Regions from separate parts of the Streptosporangium sp. H13245 genome, predicted to be linked through region 2. Evidence: riboswitches for the same ligand, from Rfam matches in the RefSeq annotation. Region 2 holds a riboswitch; each other region holds the start of a gene.
What was found. A riboswitch is a leader RNA that binds a small molecule or an ion and turns the genes downstream of it on or off. The one in region 2 is predicted to bind cobalamin.
Positions count from the first base shown of each region.

Region 1: linked by a shared signal. The riboswitch ahead of ACW9TB_RS20440 (hypothetical protein) and the one ahead of ACW9TB_RS28315 (ABC transporter substrate-binding protein) in region 2 are both predicted to bind cobalamin.
Region 3: linked by a shared signal. The riboswitch ahead of ACW9TB_RS29445 (CbtB domain-containing protein) and the one ahead of ACW9TB_RS28315 (ABC transporter substrate-binding protein) in region 2 are both predicted to bind cobalamin.

Region 1 is NZ_JBSZKT010000012.1:156,112-163,355, forward strand. It holds gene ACW9TB_RS20420 (transglycosylase SLT domain-containing protein) at 1-333, shown strand, start outside; gene ACW9TB_RS20425 (L-threonylcarbamoyladenylate synthase) at 384-1,004, shown strand; gene ACW9TB_RS20430 (rhamnogalacturonan lyase family protein) at 1,010-3,325, opposite strand; gene ACW9TB_RS20435 (hypothetical protein) at 3,803-4,495, opposite strand; cobalamin riboswitch at 4,824-5,019, shown strand; gene ACW9TB_RS20440 (hypothetical protein) at 5,273-5,620, shown strand; gene ACW9TB_RS20445 (methyltransferase) at 5,811-6,869, opposite strand; gene ACW9TB_RS20450 (SDR family NAD(P)-dependent oxidoreductase) at 6,972-7,244, opposite strand, start outside.
Region 2 is NZ_JBSZKT010000026.1:100,224-107,467, forward strand. It holds gene ACW9TB_RS28280 (radical SAM protein) at 1-475, opposite strand, end outside; gene ACW9TB_RS28285 (DMT family transporter) at 618-944, shown strand; gene ACW9TB_RS28290 (GNAT family N-acetyltransferase) at 1,007-1,567, shown strand; gene ACW9TB_RS28295 (DUF952 domain-containing protein) at 1,695-2,024, shown strand; gene ACW9TB_RS28300 (NUDIX domain-containing protein) at 2,034-2,582, shown strand; gene ACW9TB_RS28305 (hypothetical protein) at 2,677-2,946, shown strand; gene ACW9TB_RS28310 (TetR-like C-terminal domain-containing protein) at 2,954-3,604, opposite strand; cobalamin riboswitch at 3,735-3,933, shown strand; gene ACW9TB_RS28315 (ABC transporter substrate-binding protein) at 4,066-5,064, shown strand; gene ACW9TB_RS28320 (FecCD family ABC transporter permease) at 5,106-6,167, shown strand; gene ACW9TB_RS28325 (ABC transporter ATP-binding protein) at 6,164-6,952, shown strand; gene ACW9TB_RS28330 (hypothetical protein) at 6,946-7,244, opposite strand, start outside.
Region 3 is NZ_JBSZKT010000029.1:10,426-17,669, reverse strand. It holds gene ACW9TB_RS29460 (VWA domain-containing protein) at 1-1,492, opposite strand, end outside; gene ACW9TB_RS29455 (histidine phosphatase family protein) at 1,588-2,151, opposite strand; gene ACW9TB_RS29450 (CbtA family protein) at 2,148-2,891, opposite strand; gene ACW9TB_RS29445 (CbtB domain-containing protein) at 2,899-3,093, opposite strand; adenosylcobalamin (AdoCbl) riboswitch at 3,111-3,244, opposite strand; gene dop (depupylase/deamidase Dop) at 3,381-4,898, opposite strand; gene ACW9TB_RS29435 (acyltransferase family protein) at 4,986-6,143, opposite strand; gene arc (proteasome ATPase) at 6,382-7,244, opposite strand, start outside.

The sequences.
Region 1 (7,244 bases), on a different contig from region 2:
CAGGCGATCGAGATCCTCACGGCCCAGGGCTATCCCGCCGACAAGATGAACGTCAACGACATCTGGCTGATCATCCGGCACGAGTCGGGCGGCGACCCGCACGCCATCAACCTCTGGGACTCCAACGCGTCGGCCGGGCATCCGTCCAAGGGCCTCATGCAGACGATCGACCCGACGTTCTCCCGGTGGGCGCTCCCTGGGCACGGCGACATCTACCACCCGGTGGACAACATCATCGCCGGAGTGCGGTACGCGATCGAGCGGTACGGGTCGGTGTCCAACGTGCCCGGAGTGCGGGGCAGCAAGGACGGATCGGGGTACGTCGGCTACTGAGCCCCCCTCCGCTTTCGTCGTTCCGGGTGCTGTGCTCCTAAGCTCGGGGGGTGGCGAAATACTTCGATGTGCATCCCGACAGTCCCCAACCCCGGCTGATCGGCCAGGTGGTCGAGCTTCTGCGTACGGACGGGCTGATCGCGTACCCCACGGACTCCGGCTACGCGCTGGGGTGCCGGATGGGCAACAAGGAGGGCATCGACCGGATCAGGGAGATCCGCGACCTCGGCAGTGACCATCACTTCACCCTGGTCTGCAGAGACTTCGCCCAGTTCGGGCAGTTCGTTCATGTGAGCAATGCGCTGTTCCGTTCGATCAAGGCGGCGACCCCCGGCGGTTACACGTTCATCCTGCCCGCGACCAAGGAGGTGCCGCGGCGGCTGCTGCACCCCAAGAAGAAGACGGTCGGCGTCCGGATCCCCGGCCACGTCGTCACGCAGGCGCTGCTGGCCGAGCTCGGCGAGCCGCTGGTGTCGAGCACCCTGCTGCTGCCCGACGAGGCCGAGCCCCTGACGCAGGGCTGGGAGATCAAGGAGAGGCTCGACCACGTGGTGGACGCCGTCATCGACGCCGGTGAGTGCGGTGCCGTCCCGACCACGGTCGTCGACCTCTCCCAGGACGAGCCCGAGATCCTCCGGCGGGGCACCGGAGACCCGTCCCCGTTCGAATAGGAGGGTCAGGGCAGGTAGACCTTCGGCTGCGGTGGGGTGGCCATGCCGTCGCCGATGAAGAAGCCCGGGTGCGGCGGCTGGTTGTAGGCGGTGTTCTGCCAGGCCAGGGCGACCCGGTACTGCGGGTCGTGCAGCAGCGTGTGGATCTTGACGTTGGTCGCGTTCGGCGTGCTGTAGATCCGCAGCGCGGTGTTGCCGGAGGTGGGCCAGACGATCTCCTCGCGCCAGTCGCCGAGCAGGTCGCCCGACAGGGACGGGGTGGACTTGGTGCCGTTGTTGGAGTGCACCCCGGAGGCGGTCAGCAACCGGGTCTCCCCGCCGGTGCCGTACTTGTCGACGCGGGTGCCGTCCACCAGCTCGCGGACCGGGTCACCGTCCCACCAGGCCAGGAAGTTGGCCGAGGAGGGGGTACGGCCGACCGGGGCCCCGGAGGAGTTGTACAGGTTGCCCATGTTGGTGCCCGCGCCCCAGAACTCCGCCCCGGGGCTTCCCGCGTGGACGTCGGCGGCCACGCCCCGGCCGGGTCCCTCCGCGCCGCCGTTGCCCGGACGCTGCCAGAGGACCTGCCCGGTGCGGGCGTCGTGCACGTCGGCCGCGGGCTGGTCGCCCGACTCGTGGATGGTGAACACCTCCAGGCCGGACCGGCCCGGGATCAGGTCGCCCACGTGCAGCGCGTCGCCGTGCCCGAAGCCGGTGCGGTACATGCCGGTGCCGTTGTCGTCGATCGTGGCCGAGCCGTAGACGATCTCCTGCCTGCCGTCGGCGTCCACGTCGGCGACGGACAGCTGGTGGTTGCCCTGCCCGGCGTAGCCGCCGTTGCCCGAGGAGTTGGAGTCGAACGTCCAGCGCCGGGTCAGCGAGCCGTCGCGGAAGTCCCAGGCGACGACGACCGCCCGGGTGTAGTAGCCGCGCGCCATGATCAGGCTCGGCCGCCGTCCGTCCAGGTACGCCGTACCGGCCAGGAACCGGTCCACCCGGTTGCCGTAGCCGTCCCCCCAGGAGGAGACGGTGCCGCGCGGCGGCTCGTAGCCGACGGTCGACATCGCGGCGCCGGTCTGGCCGTTGAACATCGTCAGGTACTCCGGCCCGGCCAGGACGTAGCCGGAGGAGTTGACGTGATTGGCGCTCGCGTCGCCGATGGTGACGCCCCGGCCGTCGACCGTGCCGTCGGCGGTCTTCATCGCCACCTCGGCCCGGCCGTCGCCGTCGTAGTCGTACACCTGGAACTGCGTGTAGTGGGCTCCGGCGCGGATGTTGCGGCCCAGGTTGATCCGCCACAGCCGGGTGCCGTCGAGCTTGATCCCGTCGATGTGGACCGGGCCGGTGGTCCCGGACTGGGAGTTGTCCTTGGCGTCGCCGGGCTCCCATTTGAGCACCAGGTCCAGCCTGCCGTCGCCGTCCAGGTCGCCCGTGCTCGCGTCGCTCGCGGTGTGGTCGCCGCTGGGCGGGCTGATCGGCACGTCCAGGTAGCCGCCGCCGAAGCGCAGCGAGGCCCCCGAGGCGCCCTGCTCGACGCCGCCGACCACGGCGCGCACCGTGTACGAGGCGTCGGCCGCGGCGCCGGGGTCCAGGTGGTTGGTGGAGGTGGTGACGGTGGCGATCCGGGTGCCGCCCCGGTAGACGTTGAACGCGGTGTCGCGGGACTCGGTGCCCAGCAGGCGCCAGGACACCAGGTTGCCGCTGCCGGAGCGCACGCTGATCAGGCCGCGGTCCAGGTCCTCCATCTGCTTGGCGTCGCCGGGGACCGGGTCGGTGGCGCCGACCCTTACGAGCCGCCACTGCTGGTTGGCGCCGTTGAGGTCGGTGTACTGGGAGAGACGGCCACCGTCGGCGGTGGACCACTCCCAGGTTTCGAGGGCCTTGCCGCTGTTGCGGTTGATCAGGCGGATGTGGTCGGCGTCGCTGTCGACGACGCGGAACTGCTGGTTGGCGGCATTGGTGTCACCCCACTGCACGACGTTGGCGCCGTCGGCGGTGGAGCCGGAGGCGATGTCGAGGACCTTGCCGCTGTGGCGGGAGCGCAGCCGGTAGTAACCGCCGCCGGAGTCGACGAACCGCCACTGCTGCCAGGCGCCGTCGTTGCGGGACCACTGGACGATGGGGGCGCCGTCGCCGGTGGCGAGGTCGAGGACGTCGACGGCCTTGCCGCTGTGCCGGTTCACCAGGAGATACCAGGCGCCGGTGTCGATCGTCGCGGCGGCGGCCGGGGCGGCGGCCACCAGCGACTGGCACAGCGCGAGCAGCATCGCGACGGCTGCCGCGAGAGCCGCGCCGGTATGACGGCGCGCGCGTCGCGGGGGAGGGCTTGCGAGTCTGTTCACGGGGGGAGTGCCTCTCGTTACGTACGGTGGGACCACGAACGCGCGACGGATGCCGTTAGCGCTAACATTTCCGCCGGATGTCTGGCGCTTCACAGGTACGAAGGCAGATGTGTGCCAAGTGTTGGCACCGGCGTCGCGACCGTCAAGAAGCGTGCGCGGTTCCCGGAGGCCCCGGCGTACGACCGGCGTCCCGCGCGCCCGTCCCGGTCATCGCCGCCCGGCGACCGGCCCGCGCGTCACCTGCGCCTCCCCGACGCCTTCCCTGCGCCTTCCCGGAGACCGGAGCCGTCCACGGCGGCGCCTCCCCGGCTCGCGGGGAAACCCCGGGAGCTGAAAGTTTCAGCACCGCGACGGTACGCCCGCCGTCGCGGCCACATCCGCACGGTCATGCCACGGGCGCGCCGGTGGCATCGTCGGGGAGCGGGTGCTCGCGTGAACCCAGGTCGCGCTTCGGCCGTAGGACCTCGATCCTGCCGTTCAGCCGTGCTCGCCCTCCGGGATGCCGTCCGAGGAGATGGCGCCCTCCTCCGGGGTGCTTGTCAGGTAGGCGTGCTGGTGGCCGTTGCCCGCGTCGACGTTGAGCTGGTCGAGCTGGGTGGCCGCGACGGACCACAGCGCGACGGCGGTCGAGCGCTGGCGCGCGGCGAGGTCGAGGAAGGTCTGCCGGGTGTCCTCGGGAAGCCGCAGCCCGGCCGCGTACGTGTCGATCGCCGTGGCCAGGGCGGTCACCGCGCCGCGGAGCCCGCCGCGCGCCACGTTGGTCGCGGTCGATCCCGAGGGGGTGGGCGCGTGCTTTTCCGCGGTCTCGCGGAGGACCCGCTGCCAGTCGGTGACCTGCTCCGGTTTCGCGGGCTGCGCGTCGGCGGTCCTGTCCTGGGGGAGTGCCTGGGCGAGTGCGGACAGGACCTTGTTCAGGTCGTCGGCACTCGTGCGCGCCAGGGTGGTCAGCTCGCGGATCTGCTGGACGTCCCGTTTCGCCTCCGCCTCCCGCATGTCGGCGATGGCGACCTGGGTGGCGTCGGGGCTGCCCACGGCGTGGCCGATCACGGCTCCGAGCGATCCCGCTATCAGGGTGGCGGCGAGGACGGCGACGGTGTAGCCGACCCGGTTCGACCGGCGGGCGCCGGGCTGGGGTCGGGCCGATACCGGTCTGCCCGTCTTCTGAACCACTGACGACTCCTCTTTGTCCCGAGACCCCGGCGAACGGCTGACGCCGAGGCTACTGTTCCCGGCGATCTCCGTCCATCTTTCGCCGCTTGATCGAGGATTTTCCCAGAAAAGACCCATTTAGCACACCATCACCGCATGTACGGAATGAGGAACGCGCGGCCGGATCCGGCTCGGTCGCGCCTCATCTGAGGAATCTACATTGTAAAGGCGTCTGGTCGACCTCAAGATCATTTTTGGGGGGCTCGCCGCCCACGGACAAAGCGCACCGACGGAGGAAGGGCGCCTGTCACCCCGTCACGGTTCCGAGCCGAGGGCCGAGGCTGTCCGCTTTGTCGTTGATGGGTGGTGTGCGAGCATGGTCGACGTAGGCGAGCGCGGAACGAGGAAGCCGGTGTGAATCCGGTGCGGTCCCGCCACTGTGATCGGCGAGCGAATCCCGACGAAGCCACTGCCCGGGACAACGGGTGGGAAGGCCGGGAGGAGCGTTGACCCGAGAGCCAGGAGACTCACGCGGTCGCCACCTCGCGGAAGTTGGGGCGGATCTCCCCAGGAGAGGAACGGTGCTCGTCATGCCTGGACCCCGGTCTCCCGGCCCTGGACGTGTCCGGTGACCCCGCCTCCCGGCCGTCGCCGGGGAACGGCACCCGCGTCCCGCCCTCAGGAGAGCGCGTACGGGCATGCGGCGGAACGAAGGAGCCACACCGGCATTCCGCACGTGCGGGCGCTGCCCCCGGGGCTCGGCCCGCTGGACCGTACCGGAAAGGGCGTCGAGCACGCATGAGCAGGATCACTGTCTGTCGCGGCTGCTGTTGCGGCAGCAGCCGCAAGGTCCCCGGCCTCGACCACGACGAGCAGGTTCGCCGCCTTTCCCGGATCGCCGACGTCCGCCTCAGCGACTGCCTGGACGTGTGCGAGCAGGCCAACGTCATCGTCGTCCAGCCCACTCCCGCCGGGCGGGTGGCCGGTGGGCGGCCGGTCTGGCTGGGGCTGGTCAACCAGGACGAGGCCGTCGACGACATCGCCTCCTGGCTGCGCGCGGGTGGTCCCGGACTGTCCGAGGCGCCCGCCGTTCTCGGCCTGTACCAGATCACCCCACCGGCCCGGCGGAGGCCCGAACGTCCGTGAAGGTCTCCGCGCGCGAGGATGACGACGGTCGGGCGGGTTCCACGGCGCCGTTCCCGGCTCGGCCGTGTCGCCGTAGCCGTACCGAGCGGCCAGGTGTCCTCGGCGGGGTGTCCGAGCGGGGGTTCGGCGGAGTACCACCGGATGATCCGGTCACCGGCCCGCGATCACGGCGTGGGTGTCCCCGTCGTCGTCATCGGCCCGGTGGGGCGCAGTCGAGGATGACCTGTCCGAGCGCGGTGTCGTGGACGCCGACGAGGTCGAGCCCGGCTTCGGCGGCGATGGCGGCGTAGTCCTCGACGGTGCGCTCGCGACCGCCGCTGAGGACGAGCATGCGCAGGTTCATCTCGGCGAACATGGCCGGATCGTCGCCGGGACCGCCGTTCGACTCGATCATGACGACCCGTCCGTGCCGCCCGGCCGCGTCGGCGCACCGGCGCAGGATCAGCAGGGCGTCGTCGTCGCCCCAGTCGTGCACCACGCGTCTGAGCACGTAGGCGTCGCCTCCGGTGGGCAGCGGGTCGAAGAAGCTCTGGCCGACGAACTCGCACCGCGTGTCCAGCCCGCGTTCGGCCAGGTGGCGGCGTCCCCGCTCCACCGTGCCCGGCAGGTCCACGAGCGTGGCCCGGATGTCCGGGTTGGCGCGCAGCACTTCGGCGAGCAGGGCGCCGGTGCCGCCGCCGACGTCGACCACGTGCCGTACGCCGGACCAGTCGTACCCCTCGGCCGCGTCGGCGACGTAGTCGGGTCCGGAGGCCATCGTCGCGTCGAACGACGCGCTCATTCGCGGGTTCGCGGCGAGATGGTCCCAGAACGGGGCGCCGAAGACCGTCTCCCACGCCGGTCGCCCGGTGCGGGCCGTGTGGAGCAGGCCGGTGAACGCCAGGTCCATCTGCCCGCCGAAGCCGTCCAGGTCGAGCCGCGCCCGCATCCCGGCGGGGTGGCCGGAGGCGAGCAGCGCGGCGGGCTCGTTGGCCGCGAACCTGCCCGGCTCCCGTTCGGTGAAGATGCCGTGGCAGGCCAGGTGGCGCAGCAGCCGGTCCAGCGCGTCCGCGTCGGCGCCGGAGCGGCGTGCCAGCTCCTCGACGGGCACCGCGTCACCGGCCATCAGATCGGTGAGCCCCAGCGTGGCCGCGACCCGCACCGCCATCGGGGTGACCAGGTCCGTCGCGGGTGCCAGTATCTCCGATGCCGCCTCCCAGGCCGACGGCCGTCGGTGCTGCTCGTTGTGGTCGTTCTCGGCGGTGGTCATGTCACGGAACTCTCCTCGCGCGGGGCCGGGTGTCGCCTGTTCGAAAGCTACCGGGTGGCCGGTCCGCTCGGTCTTGGACAAATCGGCACTCGGGCGAACGGGTCAAGGGCGCAGCAGGTGGCCGGTCAGGTCGTACAGGCGCTGGGCGGCGGCCGGGTCGAGGGAGGGCAGGGAGGGGTCGAGCGGGCGGCGGCGGTCGTAGGCGAGCAGGCCGCCCCTGCCCGGCGGGTCGTCCATCAGCTCGATGATCGGCGCGATGGCCTTCTCGACCGGCTGGGCGGCGAGCCTGGCCAGTAGTTTGATGACGGTCTTGGTCGGTTGCCCGAGGTGGTCGGTGCCGCTGTCGGTGAAACCGGGGTGGTGCAGCAGGTAGCG
Region 2 (7,244 bases):
CGGCCAGCAGGTCGGCGTCGCGCAGGATCAACCGGCTCTTGGTGTGCACGGTGAACGGCGCCCCGGCCTCGCGCAACGCCGCCACCAGGCCCGGCATCAGCCGGTAGACCTCCTCCACGCCCTGGTAGCAGTCGCCCCCCACCCCCACGGTGACGTGCTCGCCGTCCCAGCGTGAGCCCAGCTCCGCGCGCAGCCGCCGGACGATGTTGGTGCGCACCACGATCCGCGACTCGAAGTCGCCTTCGGCGTTCAGCCCGAGATAGCGGTGCCCGCGGCGCACCGAGCAGTAGCGGCAGGCCTGGGCACACCCCCGGTAGGGGCTGACCGCCCAGCCCTCGGGCGTACGGTCCAGCGCGGTGCGTGCCTGCACCTCGTAGCAGGTCAGCGCCCCGTGGACCCTGGTCAGCGCGGAGCGCTCGATCCGCGGCCTGGCGTCGGGCGGCGCGGCGAGCAGGGGAGGCGCGTCCCATCGCATACGGCTCAGTGGAACACGCTTTCGACACCACTCGCAAGCCGGGCAGGTCGTGGCGCCGGACGGCGCCGCCGCCGGAGGCCGGCCGCTGGCGAACGGCGGTAAATGGTATGTTTATCCCGATTTTCGGGGGAGTGGTGTGATCATGGCGTGGTTGATGCTGGCAGGGGCGATCATCGCCGAGATCGTGGCGACCACCGCCCTCAAACTGAGCGACGGATTCGCCCACAAGGGCTGGTCGGTCGTCGTCGTCGCCGGATACGTCGCCGCCTTCGTCCTGCTGGCCCAGACGCTCAAACTGCAGATGGAGGTCGGCACCGCCTACGCCGTCTGGGCCGGGGTCGGTACCGCCGCCATCGCCGCCATCGGCGTGCTCTTCCTCGGCGAGACGATCAACCTCGCCAAGGTCGCGGGCATCGTCCTGATCATCGGCGGCGTCGTGGTGCTCAACCTGGCCGGAAGCGCCCACTGACCCCCGCGCGCCCCCCGGATAACGGCTCGCCCGCCACCGGGCGGCTGCCCTACCCTGGCCGGGTGCTGAAGCCTTCCTACCCCATCCGGACCGACCGGCTGGTCCTGCGCCCCTACACCCCCGCCGACCTCGACGCCCTGTACGCGATGCACCGCCTGCCCCAGGTCACCCGCTACCTGCAGTGGGGGCCGCGCGACCGCGAGCAGACCCGCGAGGCGCTGGAGAGAAAGATGAACGAGACGGCCCTGCTGGACGAGGGGCAGGCCCTCACTTTGGCGGTGGAGCTCGCCGCCACCGGCGAGCTGCTCGGCGACGTCCTCCTGGTCTGGCACAGCCGCGCACACCGGGGCGGCGAGATCGGCTACGTCTTCCACCCCGACCACCACGGCAGGGGATACGCCACCGAGGCGGCCCGGGTCCTGCTGGAACTCGGCTTCGACGGCCTGGGCCTGCACCGCATCGTCGGACGCCTCGACGCCCGCAACGAGGGCTCGGCCCGGGTGCTGGAGAAGCTCGGCATGCGCCGCGAGGCCCACCTCGTCGACAACGAGATCATCAAGGGCGAGTGGACCAGCGAGATCGTCTACGCCATCCTGCACCGCGAGTGGCGCGCCCGCCGCTGATCCCCCGTACCGCTGAGCCTCCGCACCGCGCGGCCGAGGCGTCCGGGCGGACGCCGAGACCTTCGGCCCCGGTCCCGTCGGCGGGCTCCGGTTGAACGACGGGCACACACAGGGCACCATGTCTGCGATGACCATTCTGCATCTCGCCCTGGCCTCCGACTGGGACGCCGCCCGCCAGGCGGGGGAGTACCGCGTCTCCACCCTCGGCCAAACCCTCGACGAGGTCGGCTTCATCCACGCCTGCGCCGACCACGACCAGCTGCGCGGCGTCGCGGAGCGCTTCTACCGCGGCGTCGCCGACCCCCTGGTGCTGCTCAGCGTCGACCCCGCCGGGCTCGACGTCCGCATGGAGGTCCCCGACGACGCCCCCGAGGCGTTCCCGCACATCTACGGCCCCCTCCCGGTCAGCGCGGTGACCTCCGTCGTGCCGTTCACCCCGCCCGGCCCCCTTCAGTAGGCTCCGCGCATGACCGACGTATCCGGACCGACGATCCGCACCCTCGACTCCATGGTCGTCTACACCAACCCGTGGATCAGCGTGCGCGAGGACCGCATCGAGCGCCCCGACGGCTCACACGGCATCTACGGCGTCGTGGACGTGCCCGACTTCGCCATCGTCATCCCCATGGAGAACGACGGCTTCCACCTCGTGGAGGAATACCGCTACCCGGTGCGGCGGCGCACCTGGAACTTCCCCCAGGGCGGCGTCAAGGACAGCCCGTCGCCCCTGTTCACCGCCCACACCGAGCTGACCCAGGAGACCGGCCTGCGCGCCACCTCGATGACCCACCTGGGACGCCTGGACAACGCGCACGGCACGACGGGCCAGAACTACGACATCTTCCTGGCCACCGGCCTGACCGCCGGTGCCCACGAGCGCGAGCACACCGAGCAGGACATGCGCCAGGACTGGGTCTCCCGGGCCGAGCTGGAAAAGATGATCCTGCGCGGCGCCATCACCGACAGCAACTCGATCGCCGCCTACGCCATGCTCCTGCTGCGCGGCGCGGCCTGAGAGACCGGCCCCGCCCCCTCTGCGCCGACCACATCACCGCAAAACCGGTGATCTCACCTCCCACACGACGGCCTCGCGGCGGTACGCTCAGCCCATGTCGAACCTGATCGTCATCCTCCTCCTGACGGCGGTCATCGTGGCGGCGATCATCGCCCTGATCGTCTTCGCGGTACGAGCGGCACAACGTCCCAGAAACGCCCTGGTCGGCGGGGGAATCGGCCCCGAGCTCGTCGAACGGCTCCTGGAACTCAAGGCCTCCGGCCAGTTCGACCAGGCCGTCTTCCTGGTCCGCGGCGAGACCGGCATGAGCCACCGCACCGCCGCCCGGTTCGTCAGGAAGCTCAAGCCCGCGCCCCCGCCCTGACCTCTCCTCAGCCGGTGCCCTCGCCTGCGGGGGGCGGCGGGGGAGCTGGGCGGCCGATGCCGCCCAGCAGGTTGGCGACCAGGGCTTCGGCGAACTCCTCGGTCAGCGGCCGGTCGGGGATGAGCAGCCGGTGGTAGCAGGCCCCCCACAGCTGGTCGACGGCCACCTCAGGATCCAGGTCCTCGCGCAGCTGACCGCGCTGCCTGGCCCGCTCCAGGGCCCGTACGGCCAGCGCCCGGCGCGGCCCCGAATAGCGTTCCCGGTAGACGGCCGCCAGTTCGGGATCGGTCTGGGCCTGGCCGATGAGCTGCGGCACGACGGTCCCGGCCCGGGTGTCGCGCATCAGATGGACGAACGCTTTCAGCTGCGCGGTGAGATCGGCGGCGATGTCACCGGTGTCGGGAAAGGCCAGGATGGGGCCGACCACGCCGAAGTAGCCCTCCAGGGCGAGCGCCCCCTTGGAGGGCCACCACTTGTGCAGCGTGACCCGGCTCGCCCCCGCCAGGGCGGCGACCTTCTCGACGGTGAAACCGGCCATGCCCTCGGCCAGCAGGAGCTCACCGGCCGCCCGCAGCACCTCCCGGCGTACCTGGTCGGCCGGACGGCGCCCTCGCCCGCGCCGGGCGGGCGGGGCGGCGGGCGGGCTGGGGTGCGTCACGCTCAACCTCCCGGGAACGCGCACGCGGCGCGGCCACACAACATATGTACACAGCGTACATAGTTTTGCGGGGAAACCACCCGCGGGCACCGTACCCGCCACGGCCGCGAAGACCCGCACGGGTGGGCGCTTTGTCGTTGATGGGTGGTGTGCGAGCATGGTCGGCGTAGGCGAGTGCGGAACGAGGAAGCCGGTGTGAATCCGGCGCGGTCCCGCCACTGTGATCGGCGAGCGAACCCCGACGAAGCCACTGCCCGGACCACGGGTGGGAAGGCCGGGGCGAGCCTCGACCCGAGAGCCAGGAGACTCACGCGGTCGCCTCCTCGATGAACTGGGGCGGATCTCCCCGGAGAGGAGCTGGGTTCTCATGCCCGTCGAGCCGGTGGCCGCGCCGAGAGGCCCTGCCGCGTTCCCTCTTTCCGATCCGCCCCGTTGTGCAGATTCCGTGAGAGGAACACGTCATGACGGGCAGACGCCCCACCCCCCTCCTGCTCGCCCTCCTGGTATCCGGAGTGCTGGCCGCCTGCGGCGGCGCCCCGGCTGAGAACGCCCCCGCCCCCGCCGCCCCGGCCGCCTCCGCGCCCGCGGGCTTCCCGCTCACCCTCGACAACTGCGGCGTGAAAAGCACCTACGAGCGGCCGCCGCAACGGGCGATATCGATGAACCAGCACGCCACCGAGGTGATGCTGGCGCTCGGCCTGGAGAAGTCGATGATCGGCACCGCCTACCTCGACGACAAGGTGCTGCCGGAGTACCAGGCGGCCTACGACGCCATCAAGGTCGTCTCGAAGGAGTACCCGGCCTATGAGGCCCTCCTGGCCGAGGAGCCCGACTTCGTCTACGGCGGCTTCGACAGCACCTTCGACGAGAAGGAGGGCCGTAGCCGCGACGCCCTGCACAAGGCCGGTATCAAGACGTACCTGAACGTCGAGGAGTGCGCCGAGGGCGCGGTGCCCATCAGCCTGATGGACACCGAGATCCGCAACGTCGCGAAGATCTTCGGCGTCCCCGGCCGGGCCGAATCGCTGATCACCACGTTGCGGGCGCCCCTCGACACCGTGAGGACCACGCTCGGCGACGCCGCCCCGGTCAAGCTGTTCGTCTACGACAGCGGCGACAAGACCGCCTTCACCGCCGGAGGCAAGGGCGTCGGCAACGAGATCATCAAGCTGGCCGGGGCGGAGAACGTGTTCGCCGACGTCGACAAGGTGTGGGGCGACGTGTCGTTCGAGCAGGTCGCCGAGCGCGCGCCCGACTGGATCGTCATCTACGACTACGGCGACCAGCCGGTGGCCGACAAGGAGAGGTTCCTGCTGGCCAACCCGGCGCTGAAGGACGTACCGGCCATCAGGAACAAGCGGTTCGCGGTGCTGCCGCTGTCGTCGGTCGTCCTCGGCGTACGGGCCCCGGCGGCCGTCGAGGCGCTGGCCCGCCAGCTGCACGCCGACCGCTTCAAGTGAAACCGCTTCAGGTGGAACCGCTTCAGGTGAAACCGCTTCACGTGAGCGAACCGGCCGCGAGCGCCGTGCTTCCGGCACGGCGCCCGGGACCGCCATACCCGGTCGTGATCGGCCTGCTCGTGCTCCTGCTCGGCGCGGCGGGCACCGCGGCCGTCGCGGCCGGGTCGGTGGCCCTGCCGGCCGGGCAGGTGTGGGGCATCCTGCTGCACCACCTGCACCCCGCCCTGGCCGAACCGGCCTGGACACCCGTACGCGAGACCATCGTGGTGGACGTACGGCTGCCGAGGGTCGTCCTGGCGGGGGCGATCGGCGCGGGCCTGTCGGTCTGCGGCATGGCCCTGCAGGCCCTGGTACGCAACCCGCTGGCCGACCCGATGCTGCTGGGGGTCTCCTCCGGCGCCAGCGTCGGGGCGGTCACCGTGGTGGTGTTCGGCCTGAGCGTGTTCGGCGCGTTCAGCCTGCCGATCGCGGCCTTCCTCGGGGCGCTGGCCGCGCTGGTGGCGGTCTACTTCCTGGCCCGCTCGGGCGGGCGCATGACGACGGTGCGGCTGGTGCTGGCCGGGGTGGCCACGGCCGAGGTGCTCTCAGCCGTGGCCAGCTTCCTGGTGGTGACCTCCAACGACCCGCACAAGACGCAGGCGGCGGTGCGCTGGATGCTGGGCGGCCTGGCCGGGACCACCTGGACGGTGGTGGGGATTCCGGCGGTGGCCGTCCTGGTGGGGACCGTCGTGCTGGTCGGGGTGTCTCGGCCGCTGAACCTGCTGCTGGCCGGGGAGGAGGCCGCGGCCTCGCTCGGGCTGGACGTGCACCGCTTCCGGGCGGCGCTGTTCGTGCTGGTCGCCATGATGATCGGCACGATCGTCGCGGTCAGCGGCACCATCGGCTTCGTCGGACTGATCATGCCGCACGTCGTCCGGTTGCTGATCGGCGCCGACCACCGCCGGGCGCTCCCGGCGACGGCGCTGCTGGGCGCGGCCTTCCTCATCGCGGCCGACCTGGCCGCCCGCACCCTGATCGCGCCGGAGGAGATCCCGGTGGGCATTATCACCGCGCTGGTCGGCGGCCCGTTCTTCCTGTGGCTGATGCGGAGGCGTTCCAAGTGACACTGACCGCGGAGAACGTGTCGGTCCGCGTCGGCGGCCGCGACCTGGTCAGCGAGGTCTCGCTGGAGGTCGCCGAGGGGGAGATGCTCGCCCTGGCCGGTCCCAACGGCGCGGGCAAGTCAACCCTGCTGCGTACCTTCTACCGGGCGCGCAGGCCGACCGGCGGCCGGGTGCTGCTCGACGGCGAGGACGTGTGGCGCATGCCGCCGGGCCGCCTGGCCCGCCGCCTGGCCGCCGTACTCCAGGAGAGCGGCGGCGATTTCGAGCTGTCGGTGTACGACGTCGTCGCCATGGGCCGCACCCCGCACAAACGGGCCTTCGACGGCGACAACGCGGCCGACAGGGCGATCATCGCCGACGCGCTGGAGCGGCTCGACGTGACCGCCCTGGCGTACGCGCCCTTCGACCGGCTGTCGGGCGGGGAGAAGCAGCGGGTGCTCATCGCGCGGGCGCTGGCCCAGCAACCGGGCACGATGGTGCTGGACGAGCCGACCAACCACCTGGACCTGCGCCACCAGCTGGACGCGCTGAACCTGGTACGCGGCCTCGGCGTCACCTCGGTGGTCGCCCTGCACGACCTCAACATGGCCGCCGCGTTCTGCGACCGCGTCTGCGTCATGGACGCCGGTCGCGTCGTCGCGCTCGGCACCCCCGCCGACGTGCTGACCCCCGCCCTGCTCGCCGAGGTCTACCGGGTCGACGCCGAGGTGAGGCCCCACCCGGAAACCGGGGTGCCGCAGGTGAGCCTGCGAACCGGAGGGGGCCGCGCCACGAAAGGTCAATGACCACAGGCGGCAGGGTCACGTCCGGCCGGCCGGCGCGCGAGCATCGTCCCGACGGCGAAAGCGCCGAGCACGCAGCCGATCTGCGCAAGGGCGACAGAGGTGGGCAGGGAAGGGAGTCTCCCCAGGTCGCCCAGCGCCGCTACCGGCAGCGACAGCAGCAGTGCCGCGCGCCGGCCCACCGTGGACCGTGCCGCGTATCCCGCTGCCGCCGCCATGACGACGAGCCAGGGCACAGGTTTCCAGAGTGCGATCTCATGGTTGACGGCCGCGTCGAGCACACTCCTGCCGACCT
Region 3 (7,244 bases), on a different contig from region 2:
GGACCCGGGCCCCCGTGGTACGGCCCAGGGGCGTCCTGGCGCGCGACCGGCGCCCCGGGGCTCCCGCGCCGACGCCGGGGACGGTGAACAGCCTGGTGCCGCCCCCGGGCTCGGCGTCGAAGGTCCGCTCGCGGGCCGGTACTCCCCCGGCCGTCTCCCCCGGTTCCCGGGGATCCGCCGGGGCCTCCCGCATGCCGGAGGCGTCCCGGGCGTCCTGGGTGTCCGGGGGTACGGGCCGGGGGGCGTCCCCGTCGTGACCGCCGGTGCCGTCCGTGCCGTCCGTGCCCGGGTCGTCCGGGGAGGCGCCGCCGTCGGGCGCGGGGCCGTCCGGGCCTCCGTCGGGGTCGGTGCCCCCGGGGCCGCCGGAGTCGTCCGGGCCCTCGGGATCGCCGGGGTCGTCGGGGATCTGGTCCAGGAGGTCCTGGAGCTTGGACTCGTCCAGGCCGGGCGCGTCGAAGGGGTCGCGGCGGCGGCGGTGCGGGAGCGCGAGCCTGGCCGCCTCCCGTACGTCGTCGGCGGTGACGGAGGTGCGGCCCTGCCAGGCGGCGTGCGCGATCGCCGCGCCCGCGGTGACCAGGTCGGCCCGGAGCCCGTCCACCTCGAACCCCGCGCAGACGGTGGCGATCCTGAGCAGTGCCGCGTCCGGCAGGACGACCTGGGCGACCCTGGCCCGGGCCTCGGCGATGCGCGCGGCGAGCGCCCGCTCCTCGTCCGACCAGGCGGCGGCGAAGGCGTCGGGGTCGGCCTCGAAGGCCAGGCGGCGCCGGACCACGTCCACCCGCTGGGACGGTTCCCGCGAGGCCCGGACCTCCACGGTCAGCCCGAAGCGGTCGAGCAGCTGCGGGCGCAGCTCCCCCTCCTCGGGGTTCATCGTCCCGACCAGCAGGAACCGGGCGGCGTGCCGTACTGACACCCCCTCGCGCTCGACGTAGCAGGTCCCGAGGGCGGCGGCGTCGAGCAGCAGGTCCACCAGGTGGTCGTGGAGGAGGTTGACCTCGTCGACGTACAGGACGCCCCGGTGGGCACCCGCCAGGAGGCCGGGTTCGAAGGATTTCACGCCCTCGGTGAGAGCTCGTTCGATGTCGAGGGAGCCGACGAGGCGGTCCTCGGAGGCGCCGACGGGCAACTCGACCAGACGGGCGGGCCGGGCCTCACCGGAGCGGGCCGCCTCGGGCCGGGGCGCGGAGGACGCGGAGGACGCTGCCGCGCCGGTCCGGACGGTGCCTTCTGTACGGGCCTCGTGCGGCCCGTCGGGGCAGCCGGGGTCGGGGGCGGCGGGGTCGCAGGAGAAGCGGCAGCCGGGCACCACCTCGACGGGCGGCAGGAGGGCGGCCAGTGCCCGCACGATCGTGGACTTGGCGGTGCCCTTCTCCCCCCTGACCAGCACTCCCCCGACGCGGGGGGAGACCGCGTTGAGGATCAGCGCGAGTTTCAGGTCCTCCAGCCCCACGATCGCGGTGAAGGGATAGCGGGAGTCAGGCACCTTCGGGATCTCCTTTTCTGCGGCCGAACAGCCAAGCGGCCGATTAGCCGGATGGCCAGGTCACCGGGTCGTCACGTCAGCCGGGCCTTCGGGTGTTCACGTCGTCATGGGGAGTAGCTGAGCCGCCAGCGCCCGCCGCGTCCGGTGAGCGTCACGCGGGCCAGCGGCGCGACGTCGACGCGCCAGAAGGCCTGGGCGGGGGCGCCGAGGGCGTGGACGACCGCGGCGCGGATGATCGCCGGGTGGGTGACCGCGACGGCCCTGCCGGGAGCGCGGGCGGCGAGCCAGCCCGACACCCTGGCGAGGAGCGCGGTGACCGGTTCCCCGCCGTGTGGCGCCGCGCCGGGGTCGCCGAGCCAGGACGCGAGCGCCTCGGGTTCGGCGGCCTCGACCTCGCCGAGCGTCAGGCCGCTCCAGCGGCCGTAGTCGCAGTCGGCCAGCAGCGGGTCGGGCTCGGCCCGCAGGCCGAGCGCCGCCGCCGTCTGGACGCAGCGCAGCTCGGCGGGACAGGCGGCGGGGCCGGGGCCGAGGTCCCGCGCCATCGCCTCGGCCCGGCGCAGGCCGCGTTCGTCGAGTGGTTCGTCACCCGGGAACGCGGCCCGTACCGTCGCCGAGGTGGAGGCGTGGCAGACCAGGAGCAGGCGGGTGACCCCCGAGGGGGTCGTCACACCGGGCCGCGCCTGCGGGCGGCGAAGGCGAACAGCGCGCCGACGCCGGTCCAGAAGACCACCTGGGTCCCGATGGAGGCGACCCTGAAGTCCCACAGGAGGTCGGCGGGGAAGCCCTGGGGCACCTCCGAGATCTCCGGCAGGAGGATCCAGGCCGCGACGACGGGGATCAGCACGGTGGCGCCCGCCGCCAGCCAGCGCACCCACGGTTCGCTCCGCGCGGCGTAGCGGTAGGCGGCGGTGCCCGCGGCGACGGCGAGGATCCCGATGACCACGGCGACCAGGTAGAGCACGGTGCGCTGGTTGATGGTCTCCGGATCACCGACGGCCGGTGGGTTGGCGGGATATTTCACGAAAGGGATGAGAACGACGGAGGTGAACGCGGCAGCGGCGAGGGTGACCGCGAGCACCGGTTCCGAGCGGGGTCCCGCACGGCCGCGTACGGCCGCGTAGACGAGGGAGAACAGGCCCCCGACCGCCAGGCCGTACAGGCCGAGGGCGAGGAAGAGCCCGAAGCGCTGCCCGTCCCTGCTGACCAGGGCCTCCTCCTCGTCGTGGGAGTGGGCCGCGGTCGCGGTGTCGTCGTGTGATTCGGCCGGGGCGGCGGCCGCGGCGGCCGCCTCCTCCAGCGCGATGGCCTGGTCGATGCGCGGTTCGCCGACGGTGTAGGCGAAGACGGCCGCGAGCAGCCCTGCGAGCAGTCCGACGACGAGGCCCCGGACGATGAGTTTGGTGATCACCGATGGCTCAGTGGCACGGTACGCCGAGCAGGTGGCGCCCGTCGTGCATGAGTTCGTGCAGGTAGTTTCCCGCCTGGGAGATCGCTCCCTGGTCGAAGGTGACCAGGTAGGCGAGGAGCAGCAGCACCGGTACGGCGAGCAGCCAGCGGGTGAGCGAGGGCCATGGGATGGGCTGGTTGTGCGGTGCCGAGATCTGGCTCACGGCCACCTCCTCCGGGATTGACGCGTCCCTTTTCGTAGGTCGGTGGCGGCCGAGTGTGACCTGACTCCCGGCTCCTGGGAGCCGGTTACAGTGGCGCGACCGCACCGGAATCTCACCGGATTTCCCTCGCACCGCCACAAAACACCCGGAACGTATCCCGGTTCTCCGTCCTCCGTCAATCCGGATGTCCGCTTTGACGGGATCCGGTGTTCCAGAGTTTCCCGACGGCCCCGGACACGCCGAGGGGGGAGGCGGCCCGGCCGGGCCGCCTCCCCCCTCTCAGGAGGTCACTGCTCGCCGGTCAGCGCCGTCACCAGCTCCGCGGCGGTACGGCAGCGGTCGAACAGCTCGCCCACGTGGGCCTTGGTACCGCGCAGCGGCTCAAGGGTGGGGACGCGCTGCAGCGACTCGCGGCCGGGGATGTCGAAGATGACCGAGTCCCAGGAGGCCGCGGCCACCGACTCGCTGTACTGGCTCAGGCAGCGTCCGCGGAAGTAGGCACGGGTGTCGTTGGGCGGCACCTCGATGGCCCTCTGCACCTCTTCCTCGGTGACCAGGCGCTGCATCCGGCCCCGGGCGACCAGCCGGTTGTAGAGCCCCCGGTCGGGACGGATGTCGGAGTACTGGAGGTCGACGAGCTGCAGGCGCGGGTGCGACCAGGGAAGGCCGTCACGGGTGCGGTAGCCCTCCAGGAGCTCCAGCTTGGCCACCCAGTCGAGCTCCCCGGACAGCTGCATCGGGTCCTCCGCCAGGCGGGTGAGGACCGACTCCCAGCGCTCCAGGATGTCCTTGGTGGGCTCGTCCAGGCCGTTGGCGCTGCGCTCCTCGGCGTACTTGCGCGCGAGCTCCAGGTATTCCATCTGGAGCTGCACGGCCGTCAGCCTGCGGCCGTCGCGCATGGAGATCTCGTACTTGAGCGTGGGGTCGTGCGAGACCGCGCGCAGGGCCTGGACGGGGTTGTCCACCGCGAGGTCGCGGGTGAAGTAGCCGTCCTCGATCATGGCCAGGACGAGCGCGGTGGATCCCAGCTTCAGGTAGGTCGAGATCTCCGACATGTTGGCGTCGCCGATGATGACGTGCAGGCGGCGGTATTTCTCCGGGTCGGCGTGGGGCTCGTCCCGGGTGTTGATGATCGGCCGCTTGAGCGTCGTCTCCAGGCCCACCTCGACCTCGAAGAAGTCGGCCCGCTGGCTGATCTGGAAGCCCTCGCCCCGGGAGTCCTGGCCGATGCCGACCTTGCCCGCGCCGGTGACGACCTGCCGGGAGACGAAGAACGGCGTCAGGTGCCTGACGATGTCGGCGAACGAGGTGGCCCGGCGCATGAGGTAGTTCTCATGGCAGCCGTAGGAGGCGCCCTTGTTGTCGGTGTTGTTCTTGTAGAGCTGGATCGGGGCGTTGGCCGGCATCGCCGAGGCGCGGACCGCCGCGTCGTGCATCACCCGTTCGCCCGCCTTGTCCCAGATCACCGCCGCCCGAGGGTTGGTGCACTCGGGCGTGGAGTATTCGGGATGGGCGTGGTCCACGTACAGCCGGGCCCCGTTGGTGAGGATCACGTTCGCCAGGCCGAGGTCCTCGTCGGTCAGCTGGCTCTGGTCGGCCACCTCCCGCGCGAGGTCGAACCCTCGTGCGTCCCGCAGCGGGTTCTCCTCCTCGAAGTCCCACCGCGCGCGCCGCGCCCTGGCCGCCGAGGCCGCCAGATAGGCGTTCACGACCTGAGAGGAGGTCACCATCGCGTTGGCCCCCGGCTGTCCGGGCACGGAGATGCCGTATTCGGTCTCGATGCCCATCACCCGCCGTACCGTCATGCGCACCCTCTGTTCGTCAGGGACTGATTCTCTCCGTGGTATCTATTCCCGACCCTAGACCCTTCACTATGCCCGGTGGTCGGACAGTTATGGCACCGAAGCCTTTTCGCCCGTTGCGAGGGGGAACGAGGAGAGCGCGGGGAGCTGTGACGGGGAAGGGGATTCGCCCCTCCGCCGCCTCCGGGATTTGACGAACTCCTGAAGCGGGCGCTCGGCCACCCGGTACACCAGGTAGGAGAACGCCATCGCGGCCAGCACGGTGACCAGGGCGGTCAGCGGGGGCGGCAACACGTCCCGCAAGGCCGGGATGATCAGGACCGCGGCCGGGGTGTGGAACAGGTAGAGCGGGTAGGTGAGCGCGCCCAGGACGACCAGGCCGCGCCAGCGCAGCCACCCCAGCCAGCCCAGCGCCACCATCGCCATGAGCACGTAGAAGCCGATCACGGTGGCGATCACGGCCCACTCGGGCACGGGCATCGCGGCGTAGCCGACGTTCTCCACCCGCCCGGCCACCCGGTCGATCGCCGCGCTGACGGCCAGGCCGCCGCTGATCCCGGCCAGGCACCACAGGACGAGCCTGGGCCCGAACTTCGTCATCAGGAAGAACGCCATGCCCCCGACGAAGTACGCCGCGTACTTGGGCATGATCACGAGATCGACCCACGCCTCGTCGCTCCCGGCGAAGAACCCGGCCGCCAGCAGCCAGACGCCCATGAAGACCAGGCAGCGGTTGAGCGTCACCCCGGTGATCACCAGGATCGAGATCAGCACGTAGAAGCGGAGCTCCACCCAGAGCGACCAGTAGACGCCGTTGGCGTCGTAGACGCCGAAGGCCCGCTGGAGCATCGTCAGGTTGATCCCGTACTCGCCGAGGCCGAGCTTGGGGTCCAGGGCCTTGGCGGCGGTCAGCCCGTAGACGGCGGCGGTGACGGCCACGCTGACCCAGTAGGCGGGATAGAGCCGCACCAGCCGGGAGAGGGCGAACGCCCCCAGGCCGCGTCCCCAGATGCTCATCAGGATCACGAAGCCGCTGATCATGAAGAACAGCTCGACGCCAAGGATGCCGAGCCCGGAGAGGGTGGAGATCGCCGGGAACAGCTCGGCCGGGCGCTCGCCCCACACCGAGGCGAAGGCGATGAAGAAGTGGAAGGCGAGCACCGCCATGGCGGCGAAGAAGCGCAGGAGGTCGAGTTCGGCGAGGCGGCCACTTCCCCGAAGCGCCTCGCGGGACCCCGTGCCGTTCACCGGGCGGCCGGTCCGGAATGTTCACGCACGCCACTTGGACGGCGTCTCGATCATTCGGGTTCCCTGTGACCGCTGTCTATTTCTGTCCACTTACGGGACGGATGTGAAAAGAGATACCGACCTACATCAACAAAAAGGATGAAACAGGACATTAAATACGTACGGAAAATCAGCCGGAGACGCCGGCGGCGCGGCCCCCGTGCGGGGGCCGCGCCGTCGGTCACGCGTGGCGGTAGATCTACAGATACTGACCGGTGTTGGCCACCGTGTCGATGGAGCGCCCGGCCTCGGTGCCCTGCTTGCCCGTCACGAGGGTACGGATGTAGACGATCCGCTCGCCCTTCTTGCCGGAGATGCGGGCCCAGTCGTCGGGGTTGGTGGTGTTGGGCAGGTCCTCGTTCTCGGAGAACTCGTCCACGCAGGCCGCCAGGAGGTGCTGGATCCGGAGACCCTTCTGGCCGGTCTCCAGGAACTGCTTGATCGCCATCTTCTTGCCGCGGTCGACGATGTTCTGGATCATCGCGCCGGAGTTGAAGTCCTTGAAGTACAGGACCTCCTTGTCGCCGTTGGCGTAGGTCACCTCGAGGAAGCGGTTCTCCTCGCTCTCGGTGTACATCCGCTCGACGACCCGCTGGATCATGCCGGAGATGGTCTCCTGGCGGTTGGAGCCGTGCTCGGAGAGGTCGTCGGTGTGGAGCGGCAGCTCGGGGATGAGGTACTTGGAGAAGATGTCCTTGGCCGCCTCGGCGTCCGGCCGCTCGATCTTGATCTTGACGTCCAGGCGGCCGGGCCGCAGGATCGCCGGGTCGATCATGTCCTCGCGGTTGGAGGCGCCGATCACGATGACGTTCTCCAGGCCCTCGACGCCGTCGATCTCCGACAGGAGCTGGGGAACGATGGTGTTCTCGACGTCGGAGGAGACGCCCGAGCCTCTGGTCCGGAAGATCGAGTCCATCTCGTCGAAGAACACGATCACCGGGGTGCCCTCGGAGGCCTTCTCGCGAGCCCGCTGGAAGACCAGGCGGATGTGCCGCTCGGTCTCGCCGACGTACTTGTTGAGAAGCTCGGGACCCTTGATGTTAAGGAAGAAGCTCTTGCCGG